Regions from separate parts of the Bradyrhizobium sp. B025 genome, predicted to be linked through region 1. Evidence: predicted binding sites of a transcription regulator. Region 1 holds the regulator's gene; each other region holds the start of a gene.
What was found. Region 1 encodes PhoB, which activates phosphate uptake and scavenging genes when phosphate is short. Its sites were predicted from a motif close to TGTCATNNANCTGTCAT; they were not measured.

Region 1 (7,123 bases):
TCATCACCGACGCCACCGGCCGCCAGCAGGAGGTGAAGGGCGAGGGCGTGGTCGGCGAGCAGCCGACCCTGGCCCCCGGCGAGCGCTTCGAATACACCTCCGGCGTGCCGCTCTCGACCGCCTCCGGCTTCATGACCGGCCGCTACCAGATGGTCAGCGAAAGCGGCGAACGCTTCGAGATCGACGTGCCGACGTTTTCGCTGGATAGCCCGGACAACAAGCGGGTGTTGAACTAGGGGCGGGGCCGTGGGGTGGGCAAAGCGAAGCGTGCCCACCATTTCGGTGGTGACGCAGAAAGATGGTGGGCACGCTTACGCTTTGCCCACCCTACGATGTCCGAGCACTTGGCAGGCTGTTTCCCCGTCGTCATTGTGAGCGCAGCGAAGCAATCCAGACTGCCACTGCGGAAAGACTCTGGATTGCTTCGCTGCGCTGGCAATGACGGAGGATAGAGTTACTCGTCCTCCACGCCCGCCTCATCGGGCGTGAAATCGTACACCGACGAGCAGAACTCGCAGGTGACAACGACCTTGTCGTCCTTGACCATCGCGGCGCGATCGTCCGGCGAGAAGCTCTTCAGCATCGCGGCGACCGCATCGCGCGAGCAGGAGCATTGCGCCTTCAGGACCAGCGGCTTGAATACGCGCACGCCACGCTCGTGGAAGAGGCGGTAGAGCAGCCGCTCGCCGGACAGTTCCGGATCGATCAGCTCGACGTCCTCGACGGTCTCGACCAGCGAGCGCGCCTCGACCCAGGCGTCATCTTCGGCGACGGCGTGCACTTCGGCGCCCTCGGGCGCATCGCCGGGATGCAAGTCCGCCTGCCGCGCGCGCTCCGGCGCCTTCGGCAAAAACTGCATCAACATGCCGCCGGCGCGCCAGCGATGCCTGCCGCCGTCGTTCGAGCGCCACTCCTCGCCGACCGCAAGACGCACGCGCGTCGGGATCTGCTCGGAGCGCAGGAAATATTCGTGGGCGGCGTCTTCGAGGCTGCCGCCGTCGAGCGCGACCAGACCCTGGTAGCGGCTCATGTCGGGGCCCTGGTCGATGGTCATGGCGAGATGGCCGCGGCCGAGCAGCGCGCCGGAATCCTTCGCCGTGCCCAGGCGCGAGGCGTCAAAGCGGGCATAGGCGCGAAGCTGGTCCGGCGCCTTGTAGTCCACCACCAGGAACGACACCGGGCCGTCGGTCTGGGCCTGGAGGATGAAGCGACCCTCGAATTTCAGCGCCGAGCCGAGCAGCGTCGTCAGCACGATGGCCTCGCCGAGCAGCTTGCCGACGGGCGCGGGATAATCGTGCTTGGTCAGGATGTCGTCGAGCGCCGGACCGAGCCGCACCAGCCGGCCGCGCACGTCGAGCGCGTCGACCTCGTAGGGCAGCACGGCGTCGTCGATCGGAACCGCTGATGGTGCGCGAACCGGGCCTTCTGGCCTGGTTTTCATGTCAGGGGATTGGGAATCCATGGCGGTCTATCTGGGGTCGGTGGGTGGGAAATGGAAGGGGTTCCGGCTGCATCCGGCAATGCAGAATGGACGTATGCAAGGACAGCAACCTCCGCGTCGTCCTGGCGAAAGCCAGGACGACAGTTGCATGCGAGGCGGCCGCCGGGCCTACGCCAAACTTACTTCACCGCGTCAAAACACCAGGCCAGAATGCCCTTCTGCGCGTGCAGGCGGTTTTCGGCCTCGTCGAACACGACCGATTGCGGGCCGTCGATCACCTCGTCGGTGACCTCCTCGCCGCGATGGGCAGGCAGGCAGTGCATGAACAGCGCGTCGGGCTTGGCCAGCGACATCAGCTTGGCATTGACCTGGTATGGCTTGAGCACGTTGTGGCGGTGCTCGCCTTCCTTGTCGCCCATCGACACCCATGTGTCGGTGACGACGCAATCGGCGCCGCGCACGGCGGCTTCCGGATCGGTGCCGAGCATGATCGGCGCGCCTGAAGCCTTGATCCAGTCGCGCATCGCCTTCTTCGGCGCAAGCTCCGGAGGCGTTGCGACATTGAGCTGAAACTTGAAGCGCTCCGCGGCATGCGCCCAGGACGCCAGCACGTTGTTGTCATCGCCGGTCCAGGCCACCGTCCGGCCCTCGATCGGGCCGCGGTGCTCCTGATAGGTCAGAAGGTCGGCCATCACCTGGCAGGGATGCGAGCGCCGGGTCAGGCCGTTGATGACGGGCACGGTCGCGTTGGCCGCAAGCTCGAGCAGGGCGTCGTGGTTGAGGATGCGGATCATGATGGCATCGACATAGCGCGACAGCACGCGCGCGGTGTCGGCGATGGTCTCGCCGCGGCCGAGTTGCATCTCGGCGCCGGTGAGCATGATGGGCTCGCCGCCGAGCTGGCGCATGGCGACGTCGAACGACACCCGCGTGCGGGTCGACGGGCGCTCGAAGATCATCGCCAGCGTCTTGCCTTCGAGCGGCCTCACCGGCTGATGCGCCTTCTGCTTCGCCTTCATGGCGGAGGAGGCATCGAGCATGCTCTTGAGCTCCGACAGCGGGAGCTCGTTGATATCGAGGAAGTGCTTCGGCGACTTGCTCATCAGCTTGCCGCCCGCTTGGTCTGACTGGACGAGATCGCGGCGCAGGCGCGTTCGAGCCGCCCGACGCTGTCCTCGATCTCGGCTTCGGTGACGATCAAGGGCGGCAGGAAACGCACGACATTGTCGCCGGCGCCGACCGTGAGCAGCTTCTCGTTACGCAGCGCCGCGACGAGATCGCCTGATGGCACCACGGCCTTGATGCCGATCAGGAGGCCCTCGCCGCGCACCTCGCTGACGACATCGCCATGACGATCGATCACGGAGGCGAGCTTCTGCTTGAGCAGCAGCGACATCTTCTGCACATGGTCGAAGAAGCCGGGCTTCAGCATGACGTCGAGCACGGCATTCGCCGCCGCGACCGCGAGCGGATTGCCGCCGAAGGTCGAGCCGTGCGAGCCGGGACCCATGCCGGCCGCCGCGTCCGCGGTGGCCAGGATCGCACCGATCGGGAAGCCGCCGCCGAGCGCCTTGGCCAGCGACATCACGTCAGGTGTGACGCCGGTACGCCGATGCGCGAACAGATCGCCGGTGCGGCCCATGCCGGTCTGCACCTCGTCGAAGGCGAGCAGCAGGCCCTTCTCGTCGCAAAGCTGGCGCAATGCCTTGAGGAACGCAGGCGTTGCGGAACGCACGCCGCCCTCGCCCTGAATCGGCTCGATCAGGATGCCGGCGGTCTGCGGACCGATTGCCTTCTTCACGGCCTCGATGTCGCCATGCGGGACCTGGTCGAAGCCATCCATCGGCGGACCAAACCCTTCGAGATATTTTGCAGATCCCGTCGCAGCCAGCGTCGCCAGCGTGCGGCCGTGGAAGGCGCCTTCGAAGGTGATGATGCGGTAACGTTCCGGATGACCCTTGGAGAAGTGATGATGGCGGACCAGCTTGATCACACCTTCCAGCGCCTCGGCGCCGGAATTGCAGAAGAACACGAAGTCCGCGAAGCTTTCATTGCACAGGCGCGTCGCGAGCTTCTCGCCGTCCGGACTCTGGAACAGGTTCGACATGTGCCAGAGTTTTGTGGCCTGCTCCTGCAGCGCCTTGACCAGCGCGGGATGGGCGTGGCCGAGCGCGTTCACGGCGACGCCGGAGGTAAAATCGAGATAGCGATCGCCATTGGTCGCAATCAGCCAGCAACCTTCGCCGCGCTCGAAACCGAGGTCGGATCTGGCGAAAACGGGAAGCAAATGCGGCGCTGCGCTGTTAGTCATGACGATCACTTGATGTTGCGGACGGCCTGAACACGCTCACGCAGCGCACCATTGACCGGCCCGGAAAACGAAACGTGCCGCCTTTTAAGGGCGGCACGTGACACTATCTTATGCCTGGTGAAACCGGTGTCAATGCCGCCCGAAAGCCTCGCGAAACGCTGAATCCGTAGTCTTGCGGAGCCGAAATTGCGGGGTTTTCGCCACGGAACATGTGGAAGCGAGTCGGCGGACTCTTGCGCGTGAGTCACGCCATATTGTAGCGTTTGGCTTGTCAGATACGACATCTCGTGCAGTGTTTCTGATCCTCTAAGTCCTCATGTACCGGCGTAGACGTTCGGGCGTTATCGGCGCGCCCGGCGAGCCTTAAGGGATTCTGACGGCACGGGTTTTTCGAGGCTTAGGCATTCGCCGCGAGGCGCCAGGATGGCAGCCGCACGGCGAGGGAAAGGGTGCAATGACGGTTTTGACCTGGTCCGACGATCGCGTCGAGCAGTTGAAAAAGCTCTGGGAGGCCGGATTATCGGCCAGCCAGATCGCAGCCGAGCTCGGGAACGTGACCCGCAATGCCGTGATCGGCAAGGTACACAGGCTCGGCCTATCCGGCCGCGCCAAGAGCCCCTCATCGGCGGCTCCGCGGCCGCGCAAGGCGCGCCCCGCGCAGCACATGATGCGGGTGAGCCGCCCCATTGCGCGCGGCAACACCGCGCTGGCGCAGGCCTTCGAGGTCGAGGTGGAGGCCGAACCGGTCACCTACGACAACGTGGTGCCGATGAGCCAGCGGCTGTCGCTGCTGGAGCTGAACGAGGCGACCTGCCACTGGCCGGTCGGCGATCCCTCGAGCCCGGATTTCTTCTTCTGCGGCGGCAGGGCGCTGTCGGGCCTGCCCTACTGCGCGCAGCACTCGCGCGTGGCATATCAGCCCGCCGCGGATCGCCGGCGCGCACCGGCGAAGCCCTCGCGGTGAGTTTGTTCTGAAATCGAGCGACGGCCGTCACGCGTTGACGGCCCAACAAACTCGATGTCGTCCCGGACAAGCGCGCCTGAAGCGCGCGCAGATCCGGGACCCATAACGACCGCAAGATGTGGCTACGGGGACTCGGAGTTACCTTCTTCGCGCGACAACCACGCCCTGTGATTATGGGTCCCGGATCTGCGCTTACGCTTGTCCGGGACGACACTGAGAGTGTGGCTGTAGCCCGCTAAACCAACGCCTGCAAACCTTACGTCTGCTCCGCCTTCGCAAAGCGATCATCCAGCGCGTAGCCGGCTCCGCGGACGGTGCGGATGGGATCCTGCTCGCGGCCGAGATTGAGCAGCTTGCGCAGGCGGCCGATGTGGACGTCGACGGTGCGCTCGTCGATGTAGATGTCGCGGCCCCAGACGCTGTCGAGCAGCTGCTCGCGCGAGAACACGCGGCCGGGATGCTCCAGGAAGAACTCCAAGAGGCGATATTCGGTCGGGCCGAGGTCGATCGGCCGGCCCGAGCGCGCGACGCGGCGCTTGTCGCGATCGAGCTCGATGTCGCCATAGGCCAGCACCGTGGCGAGCCGCTCCGGGCTTGCGCGCCGCAGGAGGCCCTTCACGCGCGCCAGGAGCTCCGGCACCGAGAACGGCTTGACGATGTAGTCGTCAGCGCCGGTCGCAAGACCCCGCACCCGCTCGCTCTCCTCGCCGCGCGCGGTGAGCATGATGATCGGGAGCTGCTTGGTCTCGGGCCGGGTCCGCAGCCGGCGGCACAGCTCGATGCCTGACAGTCCCGGCAGCATCCAGTCGAGTACGATCAGATCGGGGATGTGTTCCTTGAGGCGGGTGTCGGCGTCGTCGCCGCGCATCACCGTCTCCACATCATAGCCGTCGCCTTCGAGGTTGTAGCGGAGAAGCTCGGTGAGAGCTTCCTCGTCCTCAACCACCATAATGCGTGCGCCCATGGTGTCGTCGCTCCTTAAGTCTTCAGGTATTCGGGACCGTCGTGGCGAAGGTCGTCATGTCGCCCTTCGGCCGCTTGTCGGTGATCGCCTGGCCCTCGATCATGTAGAACACGGTCTCGGCGATGTTGGTGGCGTGGTCGCCGATCCGCTCGATGTTCTTGGCGCAGAACATCAGATGGATGCAGAACGAGATGTTGCGCGGATCCTCCATCATGTAGGTGAGGAGCTCGCGGAACAGCGAGGTGCAGATGGCGTCGACTTCCTCGTCGCCCTTCCACACCGCCATCGCCGCCGGCAGATCATGCGCGGCATAGGCGTCCAGCACCGACTTGACCTGCTGCTGCACGAGGTCGGTCATGTGCTCGAGGCCGCGGAACAGCTTGAGCGGATGGAAATCCGTCTCCAGCGCCGCGACGCGCTTGCCCATGTTCTTGGCGAGGTCGCCGATGCGCTCGAGATCGGTCGCAACGCGCATGGCGCCGACGATCTCGCGCAGATCGACCGCCATCGGCTGGCGGCGGGCGATGGTGAGCACGGCGCGCTCCTCGATGCGCTTCTGCAGCGCGTCGAGCTCGGTGTCGGTGGCGACGACGCGCTGGCCGAGCGCGACGTCTCGGCGGATCAGCGCGTCGACGGAATCGACGATCATGCGCTCGGCGATCCCGCCCATCTCGGCGACGAGCCGGGTGAGCTCCTGGAGGTCGGTGTCGAAGGCCTTTGCGGTATGTTCAGAACCCATGTCCCGTCTCCTCAGCCGAACCGGCCGGTGATGTAATCCTGCGTGCGCCGGTCGCTCGGCGACGTGAAGATCTTGCTGGTGTCGTCGAACTCGATCAGCTCGCCGAGATACATGAACGCGGTCTTGTCGGAGACGCGCGCCGCCTGCTGCATGTTGTGGGTGACGATCGCGATCGTGTAGTTCTCGGACAATTCCTGGATCAGCTCCTCGACCTTGGCGGTCGAGATCGGGTCGAGCGCCGAGCAGGGCTCGTCGAACAGGATCACCTCGGGCCGCACCGCGACGGTGCGGGCGATGCAGAGGCGCTGCTGCTGGCCGCCGGAGAGCGACAGGCCGGAGGCGTTGAGCTTGTCCTTGACCTCGTTCCACAGCGCGCCGCCGCGCAGCGCCTTCTCGACGCGGTCGTCCATCTCGGACTTCGAGATCTTCTCGTAGAGGCGGATGCCGAAGGCGATGTTCTCGTAGATCGTCATCGGGAACGGCGTCGGCTTCTGGAACACCATGCCGACGCGGGCGCGCAGCAGGTTGAGGTCGAGCTTGCCGTCGAGGATGTTGGTCTGGTCGAGCATGAGCTGGCCGGTGGCGCGCTGCCCCGGATAGAGGTCGTACATCCGGTTGAAGATGCGCAGCAGGGTCGACTTGCCGCAGCCGGACGGGCCGATGAACGCGGTGACGCGGTTGGTGCCGAGCGTCAGGTTGATGTT
Region 2 (7,123 bases), 150 kb from region 1:
GAGCAGCAGATCGAACACCTGCGGCTGCAACGGCACGGCGACCCCGGCGCAGGTCAGTTCGCGCAGGTCGCCGTCGAGCACGTTGTTTTCAAAGCAAAATCGCACGTTTCTGTCGTCTCAAGCAAAAATCAAAGTCGTCTCAGGCGAAAATCAACCGTCCGCAAAAGCCATGGAACGTCCGATCCGGCATGGTGCGAAGACCAAACAGTGCCGATGCCTCGGCACAACGGAGCTTTCCATGTCCCAAATTGATCACCAGGTTCATTCGATCGGCCCGGAGGTTACGGGCTCTCGCATTTTCAAGTTCATCGCCTTTCTGTACGGAATTGCGGCGTATCTCGTGTTTTTCGTCACCATTCTCTACGCTATCGGCTTCGTGATGGGGCTGGTGGTGCCGAAGACCATCGACACCGGAACCGACACGTCGACGGCTGAGGCCGTCATCATCAACCTGCTTCTGATGGCGCTGTTCGCCGTCCAGCACAGCGTGATGGCGCGCCAGCGCTTCAAGACATGGTGGACGCAGTTCGTCTCCAAACCGATCGAGCGCAGCACCTATGTGTTGTTCGCGAGTCTGTCATTGCTGCTCCTGTTCTGGCAGTGGCGTCCGCTGCCGGCCGTCATATGGGAGGTCGAGGACCCGGATTTCGCCGTGACGCTGGTCACGGTGTCCTTCGCAGGCTGGGTGCTGGTGTTCACCTCGACCTTCATCATCAACCATTTCGAATTGTTCGGATTGCATCAGGTGACCAACCATCTCGTCGGCAAGGAAGCGACGCCGCCGCGTTTCAAGACGCCGCTGCTCTACAAGTTTGTCCGTCATCCGATCTATCTCGGCTTCATCGTCGCGTTCTGGGCGGCTCCGGTCATGACCGCGGGACATCTGCTGTTTGCGGCCGTGACCACGATCTACATCTTCGTCGGCATCGCGCTGGAGGAGCGCGACCTCATTGATCTCTTCGGCGACGAATACCGGCAGTACAAACAACGCGTGTCGATGCTTATTCCCTGGCGCCGGTCAGTTTAGTTTTCGCGCTCTGCGCGCGTCCGCCGAAAGGAGGACGCGCGGCGGCGCCGAGGCGCGTATCGGACCTTGCCGGACTCTCGCCTTCAACGTCCCTCGGAGTGATTCCCCCTCACTCCGAGGCTACCAACGCGAGCGAAGCTCGTCGCGACCCCGCATCCGCCTTCGCCGAGATCTCGGTGAACCGGAGCGGGGAGAGGATTTCCAACCTTCATCAACGGAGACGACCCAATGAAACATGTCGGACACTGCTTCTGCGGCGCGGTTACGGTCGAGGTCACGGGTGCGCCGGAGGCGATGGGCTATTGCCATTGCGGCTCCTGCCGGTCCTGGTCCGGCGGGCCGGTGAACGCCTTCAGCCTGTGGAAGCCTGACGCGGTGCGCATCACCGAGGGCGCGCAGCACGTCGAGACCTTCGCCAAGACGCCGCTCAGCCAGCGCAAATATTGCAGGAAGTGCGGCGGCCATCTCATGACCAATCACCCGCCGCTCGGTTTGACCGACGTCTTCACCGCCACCATCCCCACCCTGGCGTTCACGCCCGGCGTCCACGTCAACTACGCCGAGACGGTGCTGCCGATGCGCGACGGCCTGCCCAAGCTGAAGGACTTCCCCGCCGAGTTCGGCGGCAGCGGCGAGATGATGCAGGAGTAGCAGGCGCTGCTCTTCCTCCTCCTCTTGCGGGGGGAAGAGCGAGCTGCATCTCAGCCGTTCTCCACCAGAAACTCCACCCGCTCGGCGGCAAAGCGCGAATGCTTCGTCACCAGCGGCTTGCCGTCGAGACCGTGGTCGGTGGCATCGACCACGAGGATCGGCCGTCCCAGCGGCAGATCGAGCCGTGCAGCGTCGGTCGCGTCGACGATGCCGGCGGTGATCCGGGTCGCGCCGCGGCGATAGTCGCGGACGCCGAAGTGTTCGAGCAGTTTCGTCATCGAGCGCGTTGCGGCAAACACGCTGCCCGCACCCGGAAACAACTCCGCCGACAGCCACGTCGTGGAGACGCAGATCGGGGTGCGGTCGGCTAGGCGTATCGCCTCGATCCGCACCAGCGGGGCGCCGACCTTCAGGCCCAGCTCGCGCGCCAGCTCGCGCGTCGCGACGTCGTCGGACGCCTCGATCAACTGCCCGCGCGGCTCACGGCCGCCGGCACCGACGATCTCCGAGAAGCGCGTGCGCGAGCGCAGCGGATAGGCGATGCGCTGCGCCTCGACATAGGTGCCGCTGCCACGTTCGGCGCGCACCAGGCCGCGCTCGGCAAGGGCTGCCAGCGCCCGCCGCACGGTGTGGCGATTCACGCGATAGGTCTCGGCGATCTCCATCTCGCCCGGCAGCTTGTCGCCGGCGGCGAAGCGGCCGTCGGCGATGCCGCGCTCGATGCCGTCGGCAACGAGGCGCCATAGCGCGACGCCCGTGGAGGCGGTGTCCTGCATGCTCATATCGCCGGTCAGCCTAGCCCGAAAATCACACGCTTGTCACGAAACAGTCATGGCGCTTCCGTATGAAGTTGTCTACTATCATAGACAACTTGAGTTCGGCAAGTTCGGTGGATCGGGTGACGCGGCACAACAATCAGCAAGCCCAGCGCAAGGCCGCGATGGCCGTGCTGGCGCACGCGGAGGCGGGCGAGATCGCCGCTCGCCTCCGCGCTTTCGCCCTCCCGGCCCATCAGGATCTGCGCGCGCCGGAAAACGGCCTCGTCATGCTGCGCGGCCGGGTCGGCGGCGACGGCGCCCCGTTCAACCTCGGCGAAGCCACGGTGTCGCGTGCCGCGGTGCGGCTCGCGAGCGGCGAGGTCGGCTTCGGCTACACGCTCGGACGCGACGGTGAGAAGGCGCGGCTGATCGCTCTGTGCGATGCGCTGGTGCAGTCGCGGGATTTTTCCGCATCGGTCGAGCGGGACGTTATCGCACCGTTGCGCGAGCAGCTTACGATCCGGCGCAAGCAGGCGGCGGCCGAGACCGCCGCGACGAAGGTTGATTTCTACACCATGGTGCGCGGTGAGGGGTGAGATCATGACCACGATTGCGGAACTGCCGCCGGGGTTCGCCGACAAGGTGCTGTCGGCGCAATCGACCTTTCGCTCGGTCATGGACGCGATGGCGCGGCCGGGTTCGGTCCAGCGCATCGTGCCGATGGCGGGCACACCCGGGCCGATGATGCGCGGCGCCGCCGCGATCGCGCTGACGCTGTTCGATCACGACACGCCGCTCTGGCTCGATGCGCGGATGTCGGAAAGCTCGGAAGTCGTGAAATGGCTCAAGTTCCACACCGGCGCGCCGGTGATTCAGGACTCCTCGATCGCGAGCTTTGCCCTGATCAGCGATGGCGCCTTGCTTCCGGCGCTCGAGCGCTTCGCGCTTGGCACCAGCGAATACCCGGACCGGTCGACCACGTTGATCCTCCAGGTCGATAGCCTTGACGCGGGGCGGGGCTTCGAGCTGCGCGGCCCCGGCATCGACGGCGTCGCGACGCTCCGGGCCTCGATCAAGCCCGCCGACCTGTTCGAGCGGCTGCGTGTCAACGAGGCGCTGTTTCCGCGCGGCATCGACGTGGTGCTGGTCGCCGATGACGCCGTGGTCGCGATCCCCCGCACCACGCGGGTCGTGAGCAAGGAAAGCTGAAGCATGTATGTCGCAGTCAAAGGCGGCGAACGCGCCATCGAGAACGCCCATCGCCTGCTCGCCAATGCGCGGCGCGGCGATCAAAGCGTGCCGGAAGTCATGCTCGACCAGATCTCGGAGCAGCTTGGTCTGGCCGTGGACCGCGTTATGAGCGAAGGCTCGCTTTATGACCGTGAGCTCGCAGCGCTCGCGATCAAGCAGGCGCGCGGCGATCTGATCGAGGCGATCTTCCTGGTTCGCGCCTTCCGCGCCACCCTGCCGCGCTTCGGTGCGAGCGAGCCGGTCGACACCGGCGCCATGCGCGTGCAGCGGCGGGTGTCCTCGACCTTCAAGGACATTCCCGGCGGCCAGATCCTCGGGCCGACCTTCGACTATACGCACCGCCTGCTCGATCCCTCGCTCGCGGAGGGATTTGTGCCGGACGCGCCGGCGACGGCCGAAGCCTCGACCGCGCCGACGCCGCGCGTGACCGATATCCTGGGCCGCGATGGGCTGATCGAATCCTCGCCGCAGGCCGAGGCCGGCGCCAGCGTCGGCGATCTCACGCGCGAGCCGCTGAACTTCCCGGCCGACCGCGACCTGCGCCTGCAAAATCTCGCGCGCGGCGACGAAGGCTTCCTGCTGGCGATGGGCTATTCCACCCAGCGCGGCTATGGCCGCAACCATCCCTTCGCCGGCGAGATCCGCTTCGGCGAGGTCGAGGTCGAATTCTCCGCCGAGGACGTCGGCTTCGCCGTGCCGCTCGGCTCGATCGAGCTCACCGAGTGCCAGATGGTCAACCAGTTCAAGGGTTCTGCCACGGAAGCACCCTGCTTCACCCGCGGCTATGGCCTCGCCTTCGGCCAGAGCGAGCGCAAGACCATGTCGATGGCGCTGGTCGATCGCGCGCTGCGTGCCCGCGAGCTCGGCGAAGAGGCGCTCGCGCCGGCGCAGGATGAAGAATTCGTGATGTCGCATTCGGACAATGTCCAGGCGACCGGCTTCGTCGAGCATCTGAAGCTGCCGCACTATGTCGACTTCCAGTCCGAGCTCGGCCTGCTGCGCAAGCTGCGTCAGGAGTTTGCCGAGGCCAATGCGCCCGATGCCATGAAGGAGGCCGCGGAATGAACGCGCCCGCCTACAATTTCGCCTATCTCGACGAACAGACCAAGCGGATGATCCGCCGCGCCATCCTGAAGGCGATCGCGATCCCCGGCTATCAGGTGCCGTTCGCCAGCCGCGAAATGCCGATGCCCTATGGCTGGGGCACCGGCGGCGTGCAGGTCACCGCCGCGATCCTCGGTCCTGAGGACGTGCTGAAGGTGATCGACCAGGGTTCCGACGACACCACCAACGCGATTTCGATCCGCAAGTTCTTCGCCAAGACTGCCGGCGTCGCCACCACGACGGCGACCGACGCGGCGACCGTGATCCAGACCCGTCACCGCATCCCCGAGGCCGCGCTGAACGAGAACCAGGTGCTGGTCTATCAGGTGCCGATCCCGGAACCGCTGCGGTTCCTCGAGCCACGCGAGACCGAGACGCGGCGCATGCATGCGCTCGCCGAATACGGCCTGATGCATGTGAAGCTCTATGAGGACATCGCCCGCTTCGGCCACATCGCGACCGCCTACGCCTATCCGGTCAAGGTCAACGCGCGCTATGTGATGGACCCGTCGCCGACGCCGAAGTTCGACAATCCCAAGATGGACAATTGCCCGGCGCTGCAATTGTTCGGCGCCGGCCGCGAGAAGCGCATCTACGCGATCCCGCCCTATACGCAAGTTGTGTCGCTCGATTTCGAGGATCACCCGTTCGAGCCGTATCGCTTCAATGCGCCCTGTGCGCTGTGCGGCGCGGATAACTCCTATCTCGACGAGATCGTTACCGACGACAAGGGCGGCCGCATGTTCGTCTGCTCCGACACCGATTATTGCGAGGGCCGTCAGGCCGCCGGCCATCACGGCAGCCTGAGCGCTGCGCCGTACAAGGAGAAGGCGCAGGAGACATCAAATGGCTGATCACGACATGCTGGACAACGATGAGCCGCTGCTGGTTGCGAATTCGCTCAGCAAGTCCTACGGCCGCATCGCCGCGTGCCGCGACGTGTCGTTCTCGCTCTATTCCGGCGAGGTGCTGGCGATCGTCGGCGAATCCGGTTCGGGCAAGTCGACGCTGCTGCAACTGCTGTCGGGCCAGCTCGCGGCCAGCGGCGGGCACGTCACCTACCGGATGCGCGACGGCGTCACCCGCGATCTCGCCACGCTCGGCGAAGCCGAGCGGCGCTTCCTGTTTCGCACCGACTGGGGCTTCGTGCACCAGGATCCCGCGCAGGGCCTGCGCATGGCGGTCTCGGCCGGCGCCAATGTCGGCGAGCGGCTGATGGCGGTGGGATGGAATCACTACGGTCGCATCCGCGACACCGCGTCCGACTGGCTCACCCGCGTCGAGATCGACACGGCGCGCATCGACGACGCACCGCGGACCTATTCCGGCGGCATGCGCCAGCGCCTCCAGATCGCCCGCAACCTCGTCACCGAGCCGCGGCTGGTGTTCATGGACGAACCCACCGGCGGCCTTGATGTGTCCGTGCAGGCGCGCCTGCTCGATCTCTTGCGCAGTCTCGTTGCCGAGCTGAACCTCGCCGTCGTCATCGTCACCCACGACCTCGCGGTCGCGCGGCTATTGTCGCACCGCGTGATGGTGATGAAGGGCGGCCGCCTGATCGAGACCGGTCTCACCGACCAGGTGCTCGACGATCCCCGTGAGCCTTATACTCAGCTCCTCGTTTCCTCGATTCTGCCGCCATGAGCCCACTGATGACCGCCATGATCGACGTCACTGATGCCAAGAAGACTTTTACGATGCACCTGCAGGGCGGCATCGAGCTGCCTGTCGTCAGCGGCGTGACCTTCCACGTCGACCCCGGCGAATGCGTCGTGCTGTCGGGCCCGTCGGGCGCCGGCAAGTCGTCGATCCTGAAGATGATCTTCGGCAACTACCGCTGCGATTCCGGCCGCATCGGCATCCGCCATCGCGGCGCGCTGATTGATCTGGCCACCGCCGAGCCGCGGCAGGTGCTCAACGTCCGCCGCGCGACCATCGGCTATGTCAGCCAGTTCCTGCGCGCGGTGCCACGGGTCGCCACGATCGACGTCGTCGCCGAGCCGCTGATCGTGAACGGCATGGCCCGAACCGAGGCGCAGCAGAGGGCGGGTGCCCTGCTGCACCGCCTCAACATCCCTGAGCGGCTCTGGCAGCTTCCGCCCGCGACCTTCTCCGGCGGCGAACAGCAGCGCGTCAACATCGCGCGCGGCTTCATCTCCGACCTGCCGATCCTGTTGCTGGACGAGCCGACCGCCTCGCTCGATGCCGCCAACCGCGCCGTCGTGGTCGAGCTGATCGCCGAGAAAAAGCGCCAGGGCGTCGCCATGGTCGCCATTGTCCATGACGACGAAATCCGCCATCTGATTGCCGACCGTATTGTTGACGTTACCAG
Region 3 (7,123 bases), 3.4 Mb from region 1:
CCCCAGATGATCAGCGCGAGCCCCGCGAGTGAGACGAGCGCATAAAGGATCTTGTAGGTCCCCTCGCCCAGCCTCGCGATGGCCTGCGCGCGCGCCTCGCGTTTCGTTGTGAAGACATGGGCCGCGAAAAACAGCACCAGCCCCAGGATCATGACCAGCAGACCCACGACATCCTCCCCTCAACCAGCGCCCGCCTCTGGCGTAGCATCGATTGGCGGTCGGTCGCAACCGATGCGCTACTTGCCGAGCTGCCGATTGTCGACATAGCGGATCGCGATCGGCCGCCCTGCCAGGGCGCCGCCGAGACCGCTGGTGAATTTCAGCGGCAAGCAGGCCTTCAGCGAAGCATCGATGGCGTTCAGATAGGTCGTGCGGGTGTCGGCCGGGACGCCCGCGGTGGCGTATGTGAGGCGTGGCGGACCGATCAGGCCGCCCGCCTTGTTGAAGCTGAAGCGCACCGACATCTGCATGCCGGCCCGCGCGTTGTCCGCTGGCGGCGACCAGCAAGTGCGCAATTCGGCGAAGAGGTCGCCGATCGTATCGAGATCGTGATCCGGCTTCCGGTATTTGGCGCGGTCGGATTCGGACGGCACGCTGACGATCGTGAGCTGGAGATTCTGGCCGTAAGGATAGTCGATCTCGGGAATGCAGGGCCCGGGCTCGAGCGGGCTGCAATAGGACGGCGTGCAGGGCCGGTTGTCGAGCACGCTGCACGGTTCATGCGCAAACGGGATGGGATTGATCTGGCGCCGCTGCGCGTCGGCGGCCACCGTCGATATCGCCAGCAGTATAAGAAGGAGAATGCCGCGCCACATGGTATGCGAGCTCACAATGCCACTGTGGACGAAAGGTGGCATTGGTCGCGAAAGCGTCAAGTGCGCGCGCGTTCACATGCTCGCGTTTAGGCGGCCTTGGCGCGCGTTATCCCTTCTTCTTGACGTCCTTGACGTTGGTGAACTCGATGCCCTCGGCGCGTTCCCTGGTGTAGCCGAGATAGAACTCGTTCCTCGCCAGATAGACGGGATCACCATCGACGTCGTCGGCGATACTCGAGGTGTTGGCGGCGATGAAAGTGTCGAGCTTCTTGCGATCGTCTGAAGAAACCCAGCGCGCAAGCTGGAACTCGCTGACTTCGAACTCGACCGGAAGGGAATATTCCGCCTCCAGCCGTGCCTTCAGCACGTCGAGCTGGAGCGCGCCGACCACGCCGACCAGCGCCGGTGCACCGTCGCGCGGGCGGAATACCTGGACGACGCCCTCTTCCGACATCTGCTGAAGCGCTTCCTTCAGCTTCTTCGCCTTCATCGCGTCGGTGAGACGGACGCGGCGGACGATTTCCGGCGCAAAGCTCGGCACGCCGACGAAGTTGAAATCCTCGCCCTCGGTCAGGGTATCACCGATGCGCAGCGTGCCGTGGTTGGGAATGCCGACGACGTCGCCGGCAAAGGCCTCATCCGCCACCGAACGGTCCTGCGCGAAGAAGAATTGCGGGCTCGACAGCGGCATGCTCTTGCCGGTGCGCACCAGTTTCGCCTTCATGCCGCGGCTGAGCTTGCCCGAGCACAGGCGCGCAAAGGCGATGCGGTCGCGGTGGTTCGGATCCATGTTCGCCTGGATCTTGAACACGAAGGCGCTCATGCGCGGATCGGTCGCCTCGACCTTGCGCTGGTCGCTCTCCTGCGCACGCGGCTCGGGCGCGAACTTGCCGAGGCCCTCCAGGAGGTCGCCGACGCCGAAATTGCGCAGCGCGCTGCCGAAATAGACCGGCGTCAGGTGGCCCTCGCGAAACGCCTCCAGCTCGAACGGTTTTGAAGCCTCGGTGACGAGCTCGAGCTCGTCCTTCACCGCGGAGACGTCGAGATTGGCGTTGAGCTTGGCGAGCTCCTCGATCTCGATCTGCTGCGCCGCGCCGGTCTTGGCGCCGCCGCCTTCGAGCAGGCGCACGCCGCCATTGACGACGTCATAGGTGCCGAGGAAGTCGCGGCCGCGGCCGACCGGCCAGGTCATCGGCGTGGTGTCGAGCGCCAGCGTCTTCTCGATCTCGTCCAGCAGCTCGAACACGTCGCGGCTCTCGCGGTCCATCTTGTTGATGAAGGTGATGATCGGAATGTCGCGCAGGCGACAGACCTCGAACAGTTTTCGGGTGCGCGCCTCGATGCCCTTGGCGGCGTCGATGACCATGACGGCGGAATCGACGGCCGTCAGCGTGCGATAGGTGTCTTCCGAAAAATCCTCGTGGCCCGGCGTGTCCAGCAGGTTGAACACGAGGCCCTCGAACTCGAAGGTCATCACGGACGTCACGACCGAGATACCGCGCTCGCGCTCGATCTTCATCCAGTCCGAGCGCGTGTTGCGCCGCTCGCCCTTGGCCTTGACCTGACCGGCGAGGTTGATGGCGCCGCCGAACAGCAGCAGCTTTTCGGTCAGCGTGGTCTTGCCGGCGTCGGGGTGGGAGATGATCGCAAAGGTGCGCCGCCGCGCCACTTCAGCGGCAAGCGGGGAACGGGCCGGCGATTCGGCTGTGGTGGTGGCGATGTCGGACATGGCGGGAGCGTTTGGCAGGGAAAATGGGCCGGATCAAGCCTGATTTGGTAATTGCGGAGCCCTTCGGCCAGCCCCATATCGCCGTTTGGGAGGGACGGCCCTCCTATCCACCAGCATATCAGCCGCGGGGACGACCCTGCCTTGAATGGAGGGTCGTCATGGCCTGGAGCATCCTGTTCGTCGCCGGTCTTCTCGAGATCACCTGGGCGATCGGCCTGAAATACACCGAGGGTTTCACCAGGCTTGTTCCCTCCGTCATCACGCTCGCGGCGATGGCGGGCAGCGTCATCCTGCTTGGGCTCGCGCTCAAATCGCTGCCCGTCGGGACCGCCTATGCGGTGTGGACCGGCATCGGCGCGGTCGGCACGGCGACGCTCGGGATCATCCTGTTCGGCGAGCCGGCGACCGCGCTTCGCCTGGCCAGCATCGGACTGATCGTTGCCGGTATCATCGGGCTGAAGCTCGTTACTTGACGAAAATCCTGACCGCCCACCAGGTCAGCGCGGCGACGATCGCCGAGGCCGGCATCGTGATCACCCAGGCATAGACGATCGAGCTGGCGACGTTCCAGCGCACCGCCGAGAGGCGGCGGGCGGCGCCGACGCCGACGATGGCGCCGGTGATGGTGTGGGTGGTCGAGACGGGAACCCCGAGGAAGGTCGCCATGAACAGGGTCGCGGCGCCGCCGGTTTCGGCGCAAAAGCCCTGCATCGGCGTCAGTTTCGTGATGCGCAGGCCCATGGTGCGGACGATGCGCCAGCCGCCCATCAGCGTGCCCATCGCCATCGCGGCCTGGCAGGACAGCACGACCCAGAACGGCACCGAGAATTCGCTGCCGAGATGGCCCTGTGAATAGAGCAGCACGGCGATGATGCCCATGGTCTTCTGCGCGTCATTGCCGCCATGGCCGAGCGAATAGAGCGAGGCGGAGGCGAATTGCAGGATGCGGAAGGCGCGATCCACGGCGAAGGGCGTCGATCGCACCGAGGCCCAGGAGACGATCGCAACCAGCAGCATCGCCAGCAGGAAGCCGACCAGCGGAGACAGCACGATGGCGATCACCGTCTTGGACAATCCGCTCCAGACCGCCGCCGAAATCCCGGCTTTGGCCACGCCGGCACCGAACAACCCGCCGATCAGCGCATGCGACGACGAAGACGGGATGCCGAGCGCCCAGGTCACGAGGTTCCAGACGATGGCGCCGACCAGCGCCGCGAAGATCACGTGGGCATCGACGATTGAGGGATCGATAATGCCGGTGCCTATGGTCTGGGCGACGTGCAGCCCGAACACCATGAAGGCGACGAAATTGAAGAAAGCGGCCCAGAACACCGCGAATTGCGGCCGCAGCACGCGGGTCGAGACGATGGTCGCGATCGAATTGGCAGCGTCATGCAGGCCGTTCAAGAAGTCGAACAGCAGCGCGACGGCGATCAGTCCGACCAGGACGGGAAGACCCAACGCAGCATCCACGGCGAGGCCCCTGCCTTAAAGTTTTCGCATGATCTCCGCGCAAACGCGTTCCGCGTTTGTCGCGAAGGAAAACCGCTGCACATTTTTCCGGATCATGCGCTACACTTGCTCGATGACGATGCTGTTGATCTCGTTTGCGACGTCATCGAAGCGATCGGCGACCTTTTCGAGATGGTCGTAGATCTCGACACCGACGATGAAATCCATCGCGTTGCCGTCGCGGTGCTTGAGGAACAGCTCCTTCATCCCGATGTCGTGGAGATCGTCGACCCGGCCCTCGAGCTTGGTCAGCTCTTCCGTGATGGCGGTCAGCATGGCCACGTTCTTGCCGATCTGCTGCATCAGGGGCAGCGCACGGCCGACCAGATTGGCGCATTCGATCAGAAGCCCGCCGATCTCGCGCATCGGCGGCTCGAAGGCGCGGACCTCGAACAGCATCACGGCCTTGGCGGTCTGCTGCATCTGGTCGATGGCATCGTCCATCGAGGTGATGAGGTTCTTGATGTCGCCGCGGTCGAACGGCGTGATGAAGGTGCGGCGCACCGCCGTCAGCACCTCACGGGTGATGTTGTCGGCATCGTTCTCGAACTGGTTGACGCGCTGGCAATAGACCGGCGTCTCCTCGCCCCCGTTGAGCATGCCCTGGAGCGCGATCGAGCCCTGGATCACGGTCTGGGCATGTCGGTCGAACAGGTCGAAGAACCGTTCTTCCTTGGGCAGGAAAGCGCGAAACCATCGCATCATGGGGATAGACTACCGGTTGGAAATGGCCCGGCCCGGAAGGGCCGTCACGAAACTGTCATAGACCATTTTCGGTCCGCGCGCGTGCCACCTCACGCCCGCGGTGCCGGATCATCCACCACTTTCACGAAGCGGGTAAATTGACCTTAAATCAATTACTTAGAGCGAACGCCGGAAGTAATGCGCGATTTCACCGACGACGCCGCGGCGGAAGGTGAGCACGCAGATCACGAAGATCGAGCCCTGGATCACCGTCACCCATTGGCCGAAGCTCGCCAGATATTGCTGCATGGCGATGATCACGAAGGCGCCGACCACGGGTCCGAAGATGGTCCCGAGACCCCCGACCAGCGTCATCAGCACGACTTCGCCCGACATCGACCAGTGTACGTCGGTGAGCGAGGCATTTTGCGCCACGAACACCTTCAGCGATCCGGCGAAGCCGGCCAGCGTGCCCGACAGGACGAAGGCCAGGAACTTGTACTGGTCGGTCCGGTAGCCGAGCGAGATCGCGCGCTGCTCGTTCTCGCGGATCGACTTCAACACCTCGCCGAACGGCGAGTTGATGATGCGGAAGATCAACAGGAAGCCGGCGAGGAAGCCGACCAGCACGACGTAGTACAGGACCGTCGGCTTGGAGAGATCGAGGACGCCGAACATGTGCCCCTGCGGAATGCCCTGAATGCCGTCTTCGCCATGGGTGAACGGCGCCTGGAGGTAGATGAAGTACAGGAGCTGCGACAGCGCCAGCGTGATCATCGAGAAATAGATGCCCTGGCGGCGGATCGAGATGTAGCCGGTCACGATCGAGAGCACGAAAGCACCGGCGACGCCGACGAGGATGCCGAGCTCCGGCGGCAACGCCCACACCTTCAGCGCATGCGCGCTGCAATAGCCGGCTGTGCCTAAGAACATCGCGTGGCCGAACGACAGCAGGCCGCCATAGCCGATCAGAAGGTTGAAGGCGCAGGCGAGGAGCGCGAAGCACAGCGCCTGCATCACGAAGAACGGATAGACCCCCGTGAACGGCACCGACGCCAGCAGCAGCGCCATCACCGCAAACACGATCATCTCGTCACGCATCGCGCGCGGGGTCGCCCGCAGCGTATCGTCCGTCAAGGCTGTCATATCAGGCCGCCCTTCCCGTCAATCCCGATGGCTTCACCAAGAGCACCAGCACCATCAGCACGAACACGACGGTGTTGGAGGCCTCGGGGTAGAAATACTTGGTCAGGCCCTCGATCACGCCGAGAGCGAAACCGGTGATGATCGAGCCCATGATCGATCCCATGCCGCCGATCACCACCACGGCAAACACGACGATGATGAGGTCGGCGCCCATCAGCGGCCGCACCTGGTTGATCGGCGCCGAGAGCACGCCGGCGAGCGCGGCAAGGCCGACGCCGAGACCGTAGGTCAGCGTGATCATGCGCGGCACGTTTATGCCGAAGGCGCGGACCAGCGTCGGGTTTTCGGTCGCGGCGCGGAGGTAAGCGCCGAGCCGCGTCTTCTCGATCAGGTACCAGGTCGCCAGACACACGATAAGCGAGAACACGACGACCCAGCCGCGATAGACCGGAAGGAACATGAAGCCGAGATTCATGCCGCCCTTGAGCTGGTCAGGAATGGCATAAGGCAGGCCCGACGATCCAAAATAGTTCTGGAACACGCCCTGCACGATCAGCGCAATGCCGAAGGTCAGCAGCAGGCCGTAGAGATGGTCAAGCCCGGTCAGCCATTGCAGCATGGTCCGTTCCAGGATCATGCCGAAGATGCCGACGACGATCGGAGCGACGATCAATGCCGGCCAGTAGCCGATACTGAGATAATCATTGTTCAGCAGGAAATAGGCGACGAAGGCGCCCATCATGTAGAGCGCGCCGTGGGCGAAATTGATGATGTTGAGCATGCCGAAGATCACGGCAAGCCCGAGACTGAGCAGCGCGTAGAACGAGCCGTTGATCAGTCCCACCAGTAGCTGAGCGTAAAGTGCCTGCATCGATCCCGCACCCGGTCCCTTCGGCGTTCCCCTGAAAGTCGCCCGCAGGCCTCAAAGGCCTGCGGGCCGTTATCCTACTTCTTCAACAGCGCGCACTTGCTCTCGGACAGCGGCGTGAAGGCCTGATCGCCCGGCACCGTGCCGACCAGCTTGTAGAAGTCCCACGGGCCCTTGGACTCCGAGGGCTTCTTGACCTCGAACAGATAGGCGCTGTGGATGGTGCGGCCGTTCGGCTGGATCTCGCCCTTGCCGAACAGATCGTCCTCCGTCGGCATCGACTTCATCTTCTCGACGACCTTGACGCCGTCGTGAGGATTGCCGCCGAGTGCGTCCAGCGCCTTGAGATAGTGGCGCACGCCGGCATAG
Region 4 (7,123 bases), 2.4 Mb from region 1:
AGCACGCGCTCTACCGCTACTGCGGCGAGCGCGGCATCCCGCACAAGAATTGCGGCAAGCTGATCGTCGCGACCAATGCGAAGGAAACCGAGAAGCTGCAATCGATCAAGGCGCACGCCGAGGCCAATGGCGTGCTCGACATGCAGTTGCTCACGGGCGAGGCCGCACGCGCGCTGGAGCCGGCGCTCGCCTGCGACGCCGCGCTGCTCTCGCCCTCGACCGGCATCATCGACAGCCACGCCTACATGCTCTCGCTGCGCGGCGAGGCCGAGGAAGCCGGCGCGGCCTTCGCGTTTCACACCCCGCTGATCCGTGCCAAGGCGGCCGCCGGCGTGATCGAGGTCGAGGCCGGCGGCGCGGCACCGATGGCGCTGCAATGCAGCCTCCTCGTCAACGCTGCGGGCCTCGCGGCGACAACGGTGGCGCGCAATATCGACGGCATGCCGCTGGACCGGATTCCGCCGGCCTATCTCGCCAAGGGAAATTACTTCAGCTGCAACGCCAAGGCGCCGTTCTCGCACCTGATCTATCCGGTGCCCGAGCCCGGCGGCCTCGGCGTGCATCTGACGCTGGACATGGCGGGGCAGGCGCGTTTCGGCCCTGACGTCGAGTGGATCGAGACGATCAACTACGAGGTCGATCCGTCACGCGCCGAGCGCTTCTATCCGGCGATCCGGAGATACTGGCCGACGCTGCCTGACGGCGCGTTGATGCCGAGCTATTCGGGCATCCGCCCGAAGATCGTGCCGCCGGCGGTCGCCACGCAGGATTTCCTGATGCAGGGTCCGCGCGATCACGGCGTGGCAGGCCTGATCAACCTGTTCGGCATCGAATCGCCGGGACTGACGTCCTCGCTCGCGATCGCCGATCACGTCGCCGAGCTCGCAAATATCTGAAGCGTCTTCAAGCGAAGCGGATACCACTTCGCGCAAAGAAGAAAACGCGTCCAAACAAGAAGCCGGAGCTATTTCCGTTCCGATTCCGTCGGAACGGAAATAGCTCTGGACGCCGCGCAAATGTCCTTGCGCGGCTTCGCATCTTCCAACAGGGATGAGCGCAACAGCACTCACCCCTGCCTGAAGGGGTACGATCAAACTCGACGCTGAATACGGGGTTTACTAGTGAAGCGTGTCGCCAGTGTGCTTCAGACGCTCGATCTGGTCCTTGACCATCAACTTCCGGCGCTTCAACTCAACAATTTGCAGGTCGTCTGTTGAAAGGTGCACGAGAGCTTCGTGCAATTCGTTTTCGAGAGTTTTATGCTTCCGTTCCAATTCAACCAGATGTGCCTGAATTGTCATTCGAAACCTCCTCGGTAGGGGTGACCTTGGATTCGATCCGGACGACGAAGTGTACATCACCGATTCGTTCTGTCGATGGATATCCGTCGTCGCCTTGTCATTTTTGAAAATTCATATGTAACGAAGCGTGAGTAAGGAACCGCGCTGGGAAAAATCCATGATATCAATGCGCTTGCGCAGCGCCGCAGCGAACCGTCGAAATATCTTGCGAGAGATCGGTGAGCGACGGCCCGAGATCGCTTGCGGTCACGGCGCGCAAGGACGATAATTTCCACAGGGCATCCACAGCCTTAATCTCACGACTATCGGTTTTTCGGCCACCGCAGACATGACCCATGAAGACGAGAGCGAACTCGAAGCCGAGCTCGCCCGGTTGCAGCAGGAACACCGAGATCTCGACGCGGCGATCGATGCACTGCATCAATCGCCTGCCCCCGACCTATTGCGGTTACAGCGGCTGAAGAAGCGCAAGCTGTTGTTGCGCGACCGCATCGCCTTCATCGAAGACCAGATCACGCCCGACATCATCGCCTGATCCCCAGCGGGCTTTTCGCGGCGGGGCGAGCCGGGTGAATCCTCTTGACTCCAAAAGAACAAAATAGGAACATTCAGGCACCAAACGCCCCCAGGAAACGCCCCAGAGAAACGCCCAAGGAACCTAGCAAGGACAACGCAGATGTCGGCAACCGCCCTTTTGGACAACAGCCATTATGAACAGGCCTGCGATCAGGCGATCGCGATGTGCGACGGCAATCTGCGCAGCACCATCAAGGCGCTGATCATGGCCAACGAATATCTGGAGGCGGAGCTCGAGGAATTGCAGGCGGCGATTTCAGCCGGCTGCATTCCGGAGACCTCTCGCAGCAAGGCGCGGAGCAGCGCCGCCTGATGTTGATGATCGGAGCAACGCCATGTCGGACGTCACCTACTACGTTGCAATGCCCTTCCTGATCGATGACGACGGATCGCCGGTCGCCGGCGCCGCGGAGGAATGTCAGTCCTCGACGGCCGCGCTGCGGCGCGCCGAAATTCTGGCGCGCGGCGCGGGCCACATCGGCGCGGTCGCATTTTGCCGCAGCGGCGATCCCATGACCGGCGAATTCGGCGACGCGACGCTGCTGCGCAAATTCGGCAACGTGCCGGAAGATCTGGCCACGTTGTAGGGCATTTATTGTTTTGAGCATGATCTCCGCGCAAACGCGTTTCGCATTTGTCGCGAGGAAAATTGCTGCACACTTTGCGCTAGCGCGGCCCTTCGGGTCCGGATCATGCTCAGTTGCTGACCAGCCTGATCCGCGGCTCGTGCCGCCGGCGCGCCTTGCGCACATACATTGCGGCATCCGCCTCCTCCAAGGCGCGGCCTGCGTCGGAATGCGCCCCCAGCAACGCGACGCCGGCGGAGGCGCCTGCGGTCACATTCTGGCTGCGGAAGACGAAGGATAATTCGTCGATCGCCTGCTCGAAGGCCGCGGCCTTCGCCTTGGCATCGGTCTCGTTGAGATTCCACAGCAGCAGCGCGAACTCGTCGCCGCCGAGCCGGCCGACCACGTCGGAGGCGCGGACCTGCCGCGTCAGCGCGCCGACGATCGCCTTGAGCACCTCGTCGCCGGCGGCGTGGCCGAAGGAATCGTTGATAGGCTTCAGCCGATCGACATCGAGCACGATCAGCGCGCCGGTGGCGCGATAGCGCTTCATGTAGGCGATGGCGCGTGTGAGCTCGCGCTCGAAGCCGCGCCGGTTCGGAATCTCGAGCAGGAAATCGGTGTCGGCGGCAGCTTCCAGTTCCGCGACCCGCCGCTCCGCCGCCTTGAGCTTGCTCCGCAGCCCGCGGATGATCTTTGCACTGTCCTTGGTGCCATCAAGCGACGCTCCGCGCCGCGGCGGCTTGGCCGGACGCTTGGTGGCAGGTTTGGACCGGCCGGCGCTGATTTTCCGGCCCTTTTTGGCCTTCGCAGCGCTCGCCCTTTTTGGTTTCTTCATGGGCATCCTGCTCAATGAAGGCTTGCGGGGATTCACCAAGACAGGATAGTGCATTCCCTTCTCCTTGCCACCGCCTTGCGAGCCGCCGGCCGGAACCGTTAATCTGGCCTATGTTTCTGTTTTCCCGAGCACAATTAACGTCATGACCGCGCCGATCGCCATCATCATGGGAAGCCAGTCGGACTGGGACACGATGCGGCATGCCGCCGACACGCTCGAGGCGCTCGGCGTTGCCGCCGAGACCCGCATCGTTTCGGCACACCGCACCCCCGACCGGCTGGTCGCTTTCGCCAAGGGCGCCAAGGCGGCGGGTTACAAGATCATCATCGCCGGCGCGGGCGGCGCTGCACATTTGCCGGGCATGGCGGCGGCACTGACGGAGCTCCCGGTCTTCGGTGTTCCCGTCGAATCGAAGACGCTCAAGGGCGTCGATTCGCTCTATTCGATCGTGCAGATGCCCGCGGGCATCCCGGTCGGCACCCTTGCCATCGGCAAGGCCGGCGCGATCAACGCGGCGCTGCTTGCTGCCGCCGTGCTGGCGCTGTCCGACCCAGCCTTGTCCGACCGCCTCGCCGCCTGGCGCAAGGCACAGACCGAGGCGGTCGCCGAGCGCCCGGAGGACAAGGCGTGACCGACGCAAAGCAGGTGAAGCTGAAGCCCGGCGACACGATCGGAATCCTCGGCGGCGGACAATTGGGGCGGATGCTGGCCATGGCCGCGGCGCGGCTCGGACTGCGCTGCCAGGTCTTCTCGCCCGATCCGGACTCGCCGGCCTTCGACGTCGTGCTGAACGCGACCTGCGCCGAATATGCCGACGTCGAGGCGCTCGAGCTGTTCGCCAACGACGTCGACGTCATCACCTACGAATTCGAGAACGTCCCGGCGGCCGCCGCGATGGTGCTGGACGCGCGCCGCCCGGTGTTGCCCAACCGCAAGATCCTGGAGACCACCCAGGACCGGCTCGCCGAGAAGGATTTCGTGACGCGGCTCGGCATCGGCACCGCAGCCTATGCCGACGTCACCTCCGTCCCCTCGTTGCGCGAGGCGATTTTAAGGATCGGTCTTCCGGCCGTGCTGAAGACCCGCCGCTTCGGCTATGACGGCAAGGGCCAGGCCATCATCCGCGCGGGCGACGACATCGCCAAGGTCTGGACCAGCCTCGCCACCAAATCGGCGATCCTGGAGGCCTTCGTGCCGTACGAGCGCGAGATCTCCGTGATCGCCGCGCGCTCGGTCGCGGGCCAGGTGGAATGTTTCGACGTCACCGAGAACGAGCACCGCGACCACATCCTGAAGATATCGCGCGCGCCCGCGCCGATCCCGGACGCGCTCGCCGAAGAGGCGCGCAGCATCGCAAGCAAGATCGCAAGCGCGCTCGACTATGTCGGCGTGCTGGCGGTGGAGATGTTCGTGCTCGCCAATGGCACCGGACCAAAGGTGTTGGTCAACGAGATCGCCCCGCGCGTGCACAATTCCGGACACTGGACACTCGACGGCGCCTCCGTCTCGCAATTCGAGCAGCACATCCGCGCCATTGCCGGCTGGCCGCTCGGCAAGCCGGTGCGCCACGGCGAGATCGTCACCATGACCAATCTGATCGGCGACGAGATCAACGATTACGAGAAGTGGCTGAGCGTTCCGGGCGCGACCATCCACATATATGGCAAGGGCGCACCGCGCCCCGGCCGCAAGATGGGCCATGTCACCGAGGTCCGGCCGCCCCGGGACAAGTGACGGGAGCGCGGCAATCGCCGCGATCCTCTGCCGACTGGATTTTGTTTTGACGCGTTGTCTTGATGCGAACCGGTATCCACTTCGCTCGAAAACGCTCTAGGCCGCCTTCGCGCCTGCGACGACGCCGGTGGGCTCCTCGCTGAGCCAGCGATAGATCACCCCGCCAAGCGCGCCGCCGATCAGTGGCGCGACCCAGAACAGCCAGAGCTGCGCCATCGCCCAGCCGCCGACGAACAGCGCGGGGCCCGTGCTGCGCGCCGGGTTCACCGACGTGTTGGTGACGGGAATGCTGACGAGATGGATCATCACCAGCGCAAGCCCGATCGCGAGCGGCGCGAAGCCCGCGGGCGCGCGGCCATGGGTGGCACCCATGATGATGAACAGGAACATCATGGTCATCACCACCTCGGTGAGGAAGCAGACCATCATGCTGTACTGGCCGGGCGAATGCGCGTCGTATCCGTTCGACGCGAAGCCCTTGGTGACGTCGAAGCCTGGGGCGCCGCTGGCGATGATGTAGAGCAGTTCGGCGGCAACGATCGCACCGCAGACCTGCGCAATCACGTAAGGCAGGATCTGTCCGGCCGGAAAGCGCCCGCCGGCGGCAAGGCCGACCGTGACGGCCGGATTGAGATGACAGCCCGAGATGTGACCGATCGCGTAGGCCATGGTGACGACGCTTAAGCCGAAAGCCAGGGACACGCCGACCAGGCCGATTCCGACCTGCGGGAAACCGGCCGCGATCACCGCGCTGCCACAACCTGCGAATGTGAGCCAAAAGGTGCCGATGGCCTCGGCAGCATATTTCTTCATATCCATGTGTCGTCCCCTCATTTCAAAGTTTCCGGAACAAAGCTCCGGTCGCCGCCCCGCCAAAGGCACCAAATCTCCCAAATCGGGGCCGCACAGAGGTATTTTCGCCCCATTTAATGGCTGAACTTGGCCCGAAAACCCGCTTGGCTGGTGGACATCCAGGGTTTTGTCTGATACATCCGCGCGCTCAAGGCTAAGGGCTTGTGCGTTTTGCCATCCCCTTTGACTTACCAGAATTCAAATCCGATCCACTGAAGAGGATGCCGCGTGCAGGTTCTCGTTCGCGATAACAATGTCGATCAAGCCCTCAAGGCGCTGAAGAAGAAGATGCAGCGCGAGGGTATTTTCCGCGAGATGAAGCTCCGCGGTCACTACGAAAAGCCCTCTGAGAAGAAGGCCCGCGAAAAGGCCGAAGCCGTGCGCCGCGCGCGCAAGCTGGCCCGCAAGAAGCTCCAGCGTGAAGGCCTGCTGCCGATGAAGCCGAAGCCGGTGTTCGGCGCTGGCGCCGGTGGTGAGCGCGGCGGCCGTGGCGGCCCGGGTGCTGGTCCGCGCGGACCGCGCTGATTTGCCGAATTTGTAAGACCTCAGCTTTCGATAACGCGGGCCGCTGGCCCGCGTTATTGTTTGTGAGCGGTGCCTTTCTGGGACGGGGCACTACCGATGCGGCGCTAAAGCGCGACGAGGTTGGTCGTCGCGCTTTAGATTGTTGTTTGAGCATGATTTTTTCGGAAAACCGCGGCACACTTTGCGCTGACGCGGCCCTTCGGGTCCGGATCATGCTCTAGCGCGAGCGAACCGTAGATGGCCTCCCCTTTCCCCGAGCGTGGCTTGGCGCGACTGCGCCAGATCTGGCAGCAACCGTTCGCACTGGCCTTGATGGGGATCGCACTATGCGGCTGCTCCTTCGATCTGGGATCGCTGATGCCGGAGAAGGAAAAGCCGCAGGAGGCCCCCAAGGCGGCGGCCGCCACCGAGAGCGCGGTCAGCCCGGCAACGTCACTGAGGCCCAGACCCACACCGCAAAGGCCCAAGCCCTGGCCAAGTCAGGCGAGACGGCAGCAGCGCTCGACGAATTCAATCGCGCGGTCGGGCTCGATCCCTACAACGCGCAGGCGCTGTATGGTCGCGCGCTGATCTACCAGGGCAACAACCAGCACGATTTCGCCGTCGCCGATTTCACCGCCGCGAGCGGGCTCAACCCGCAAAAGGCCGAGCCCCTGCTCGGCCGCGCCATCAGCCATCTCGCCCTAGGCAAGATCAAGGAGGCTACGGCCGATCTCGACGAGGCTTCCGAG

Region 2: the regulator PhoB is predicted to act here: its motif matches at 2,495-2,511, upstream of phnF (phosphonate metabolism transcriptional regulator PhnF).
Region 3: the regulator PhoB is predicted to act here: its motif matches at 4,804-4,820, upstream of ACE10W_RS17535 (DUF47 domain-containing protein).
Region 4: the regulator PhoB is predicted to act here: its motif matches at 1,386-1,402, upstream of ACE10W_RS33080 (YdcH family protein).

The regions. Positions count from the first base shown of each region.
Region 1 covers NZ_CP170150.1:471,811-478,933, reverse strand. The annotation lists gene apaG (Co2+/Mg2+ efflux protein ApaG) at 1-236, shown strand, start outside; gene ACE10W_RS02145 (Hsp33 family molecular chaperone) at 455-1,462, opposite strand; gene argF (ornithine carbamoyltransferase) at 1,621-2,544, opposite strand; gene ACE10W_RS02135 (aspartate aminotransferase family protein) at 2,544-3,752, opposite strand; gene ACE10W_RS02130 (GcrA family cell cycle regulator) at 4,207-4,716, shown strand; gene phoB (phosphate regulon transcriptional regulator PhoB) at 4,973-5,680, opposite strand; gene phoU (phosphate signaling complex protein PhoU) at 5,703-6,419, opposite strand; gene pstB (phosphate ABC transporter ATP-binding protein PstB) at 6,431-7,123, opposite strand, start outside.
Region 2 covers NZ_CP170150.1:621,066-628,188, forward strand. The annotation lists gene ACE10W_RS02875 (winged helix-turn-helix domain-containing tetratricopeptide repeat protein) at 1-105, opposite strand, end outside; gene mddA (methanethiol S-methyltransferase) at 239-1,027, shown strand; gene ACE10W_RS02885 (GFA family protein) at 1,256-1,678, shown strand; gene phnF (phosphonate metabolism transcriptional regulator PhnF) at 1,729-2,460, opposite strand; gene phnG (phosphonate C-P lyase system protein PhnG) at 2,568-3,032, shown strand; gene phnH (phosphonate C-P lyase system protein PhnH) at 3,037-3,645, shown strand; gene ACE10W_RS02905 (carbon-phosphorus lyase complex subunit PhnI) at 3,649-4,752, shown strand; gene ACE10W_RS02910 (alpha-D-ribose 1-methylphosphonate 5-phosphate C-P-lyase PhnJ) at 4,749-5,645, shown strand; gene phnK (phosphonate C-P lyase system protein PhnK) at 5,638-6,435, shown strand; gene phnL (phosphonate C-P lyase system protein PhnL) at 6,444-7,123, shown strand, end outside.
Region 3 covers NZ_CP170150.1:3,828,030-3,835,152, reverse strand. The annotation lists gene ACE10W_RS17560 (NnrU family protein) at 1-167, opposite strand, end outside; gene ACE10W_RS17555 (hypothetical protein) at 237-815, opposite strand; gene ACE10W_RS17550 (peptide chain release factor 3) at 922-2,544, opposite strand; gene sugE (quaternary ammonium compound efflux SMR transporter SugE) at 2,703-3,017, shown strand; gene ACE10W_RS17540 (inorganic phosphate transporter) at 3,010-4,017, opposite strand; gene ACE10W_RS17535 (DUF47 domain-containing protein) at 4,117-4,761, opposite strand; gene ACE10W_RS17530 (branched-chain amino acid ABC transporter permease) at 4,918-5,886, opposite strand; gene ACE10W_RS17525 (branched-chain amino acid ABC transporter permease) at 5,888-6,757, opposite strand; gene ACE10W_RS17520 (ABC transporter substrate-binding protein) at 6,832-7,123, opposite strand, start outside.
Region 4 covers NZ_CP170150.1:7,022,444-7,029,566, forward strand. The annotation lists gene ACE10W_RS33075 (NAD(P)/FAD-dependent oxidoreductase) at 1-896, shown strand, start outside; gene ACE10W_RS33080 (YdcH family protein) at 1,119-1,301, opposite strand; gene ACE10W_RS33085 (YdcH family protein) at 1,630-1,836, shown strand; gene ACE10W_RS33090 (hypothetical protein) at 1,978-2,190, shown strand; gene ACE10W_RS33095 (hypothetical protein) at 2,213-2,464, shown strand; gene ACE10W_RS33100 (GGDEF domain-containing protein) at 2,574-3,281, opposite strand; gene purE (5-(carboxyamino)imidazole ribonucleotide mutase) at 3,424-3,912, shown strand; gene ACE10W_RS33110 (5-(carboxyamino)imidazole ribonucleotide synthase) at 3,909-5,015, shown strand; gene aqpZ (aquaporin Z) at 5,112-5,834, opposite strand; gene rpsU (30S ribosomal protein S21) at 6,096-6,392, shown strand; partial or broken gene ACE10W_RS33125 (tetratricopeptide repeat protein) at 6,630-7,123, shown strand, end outside.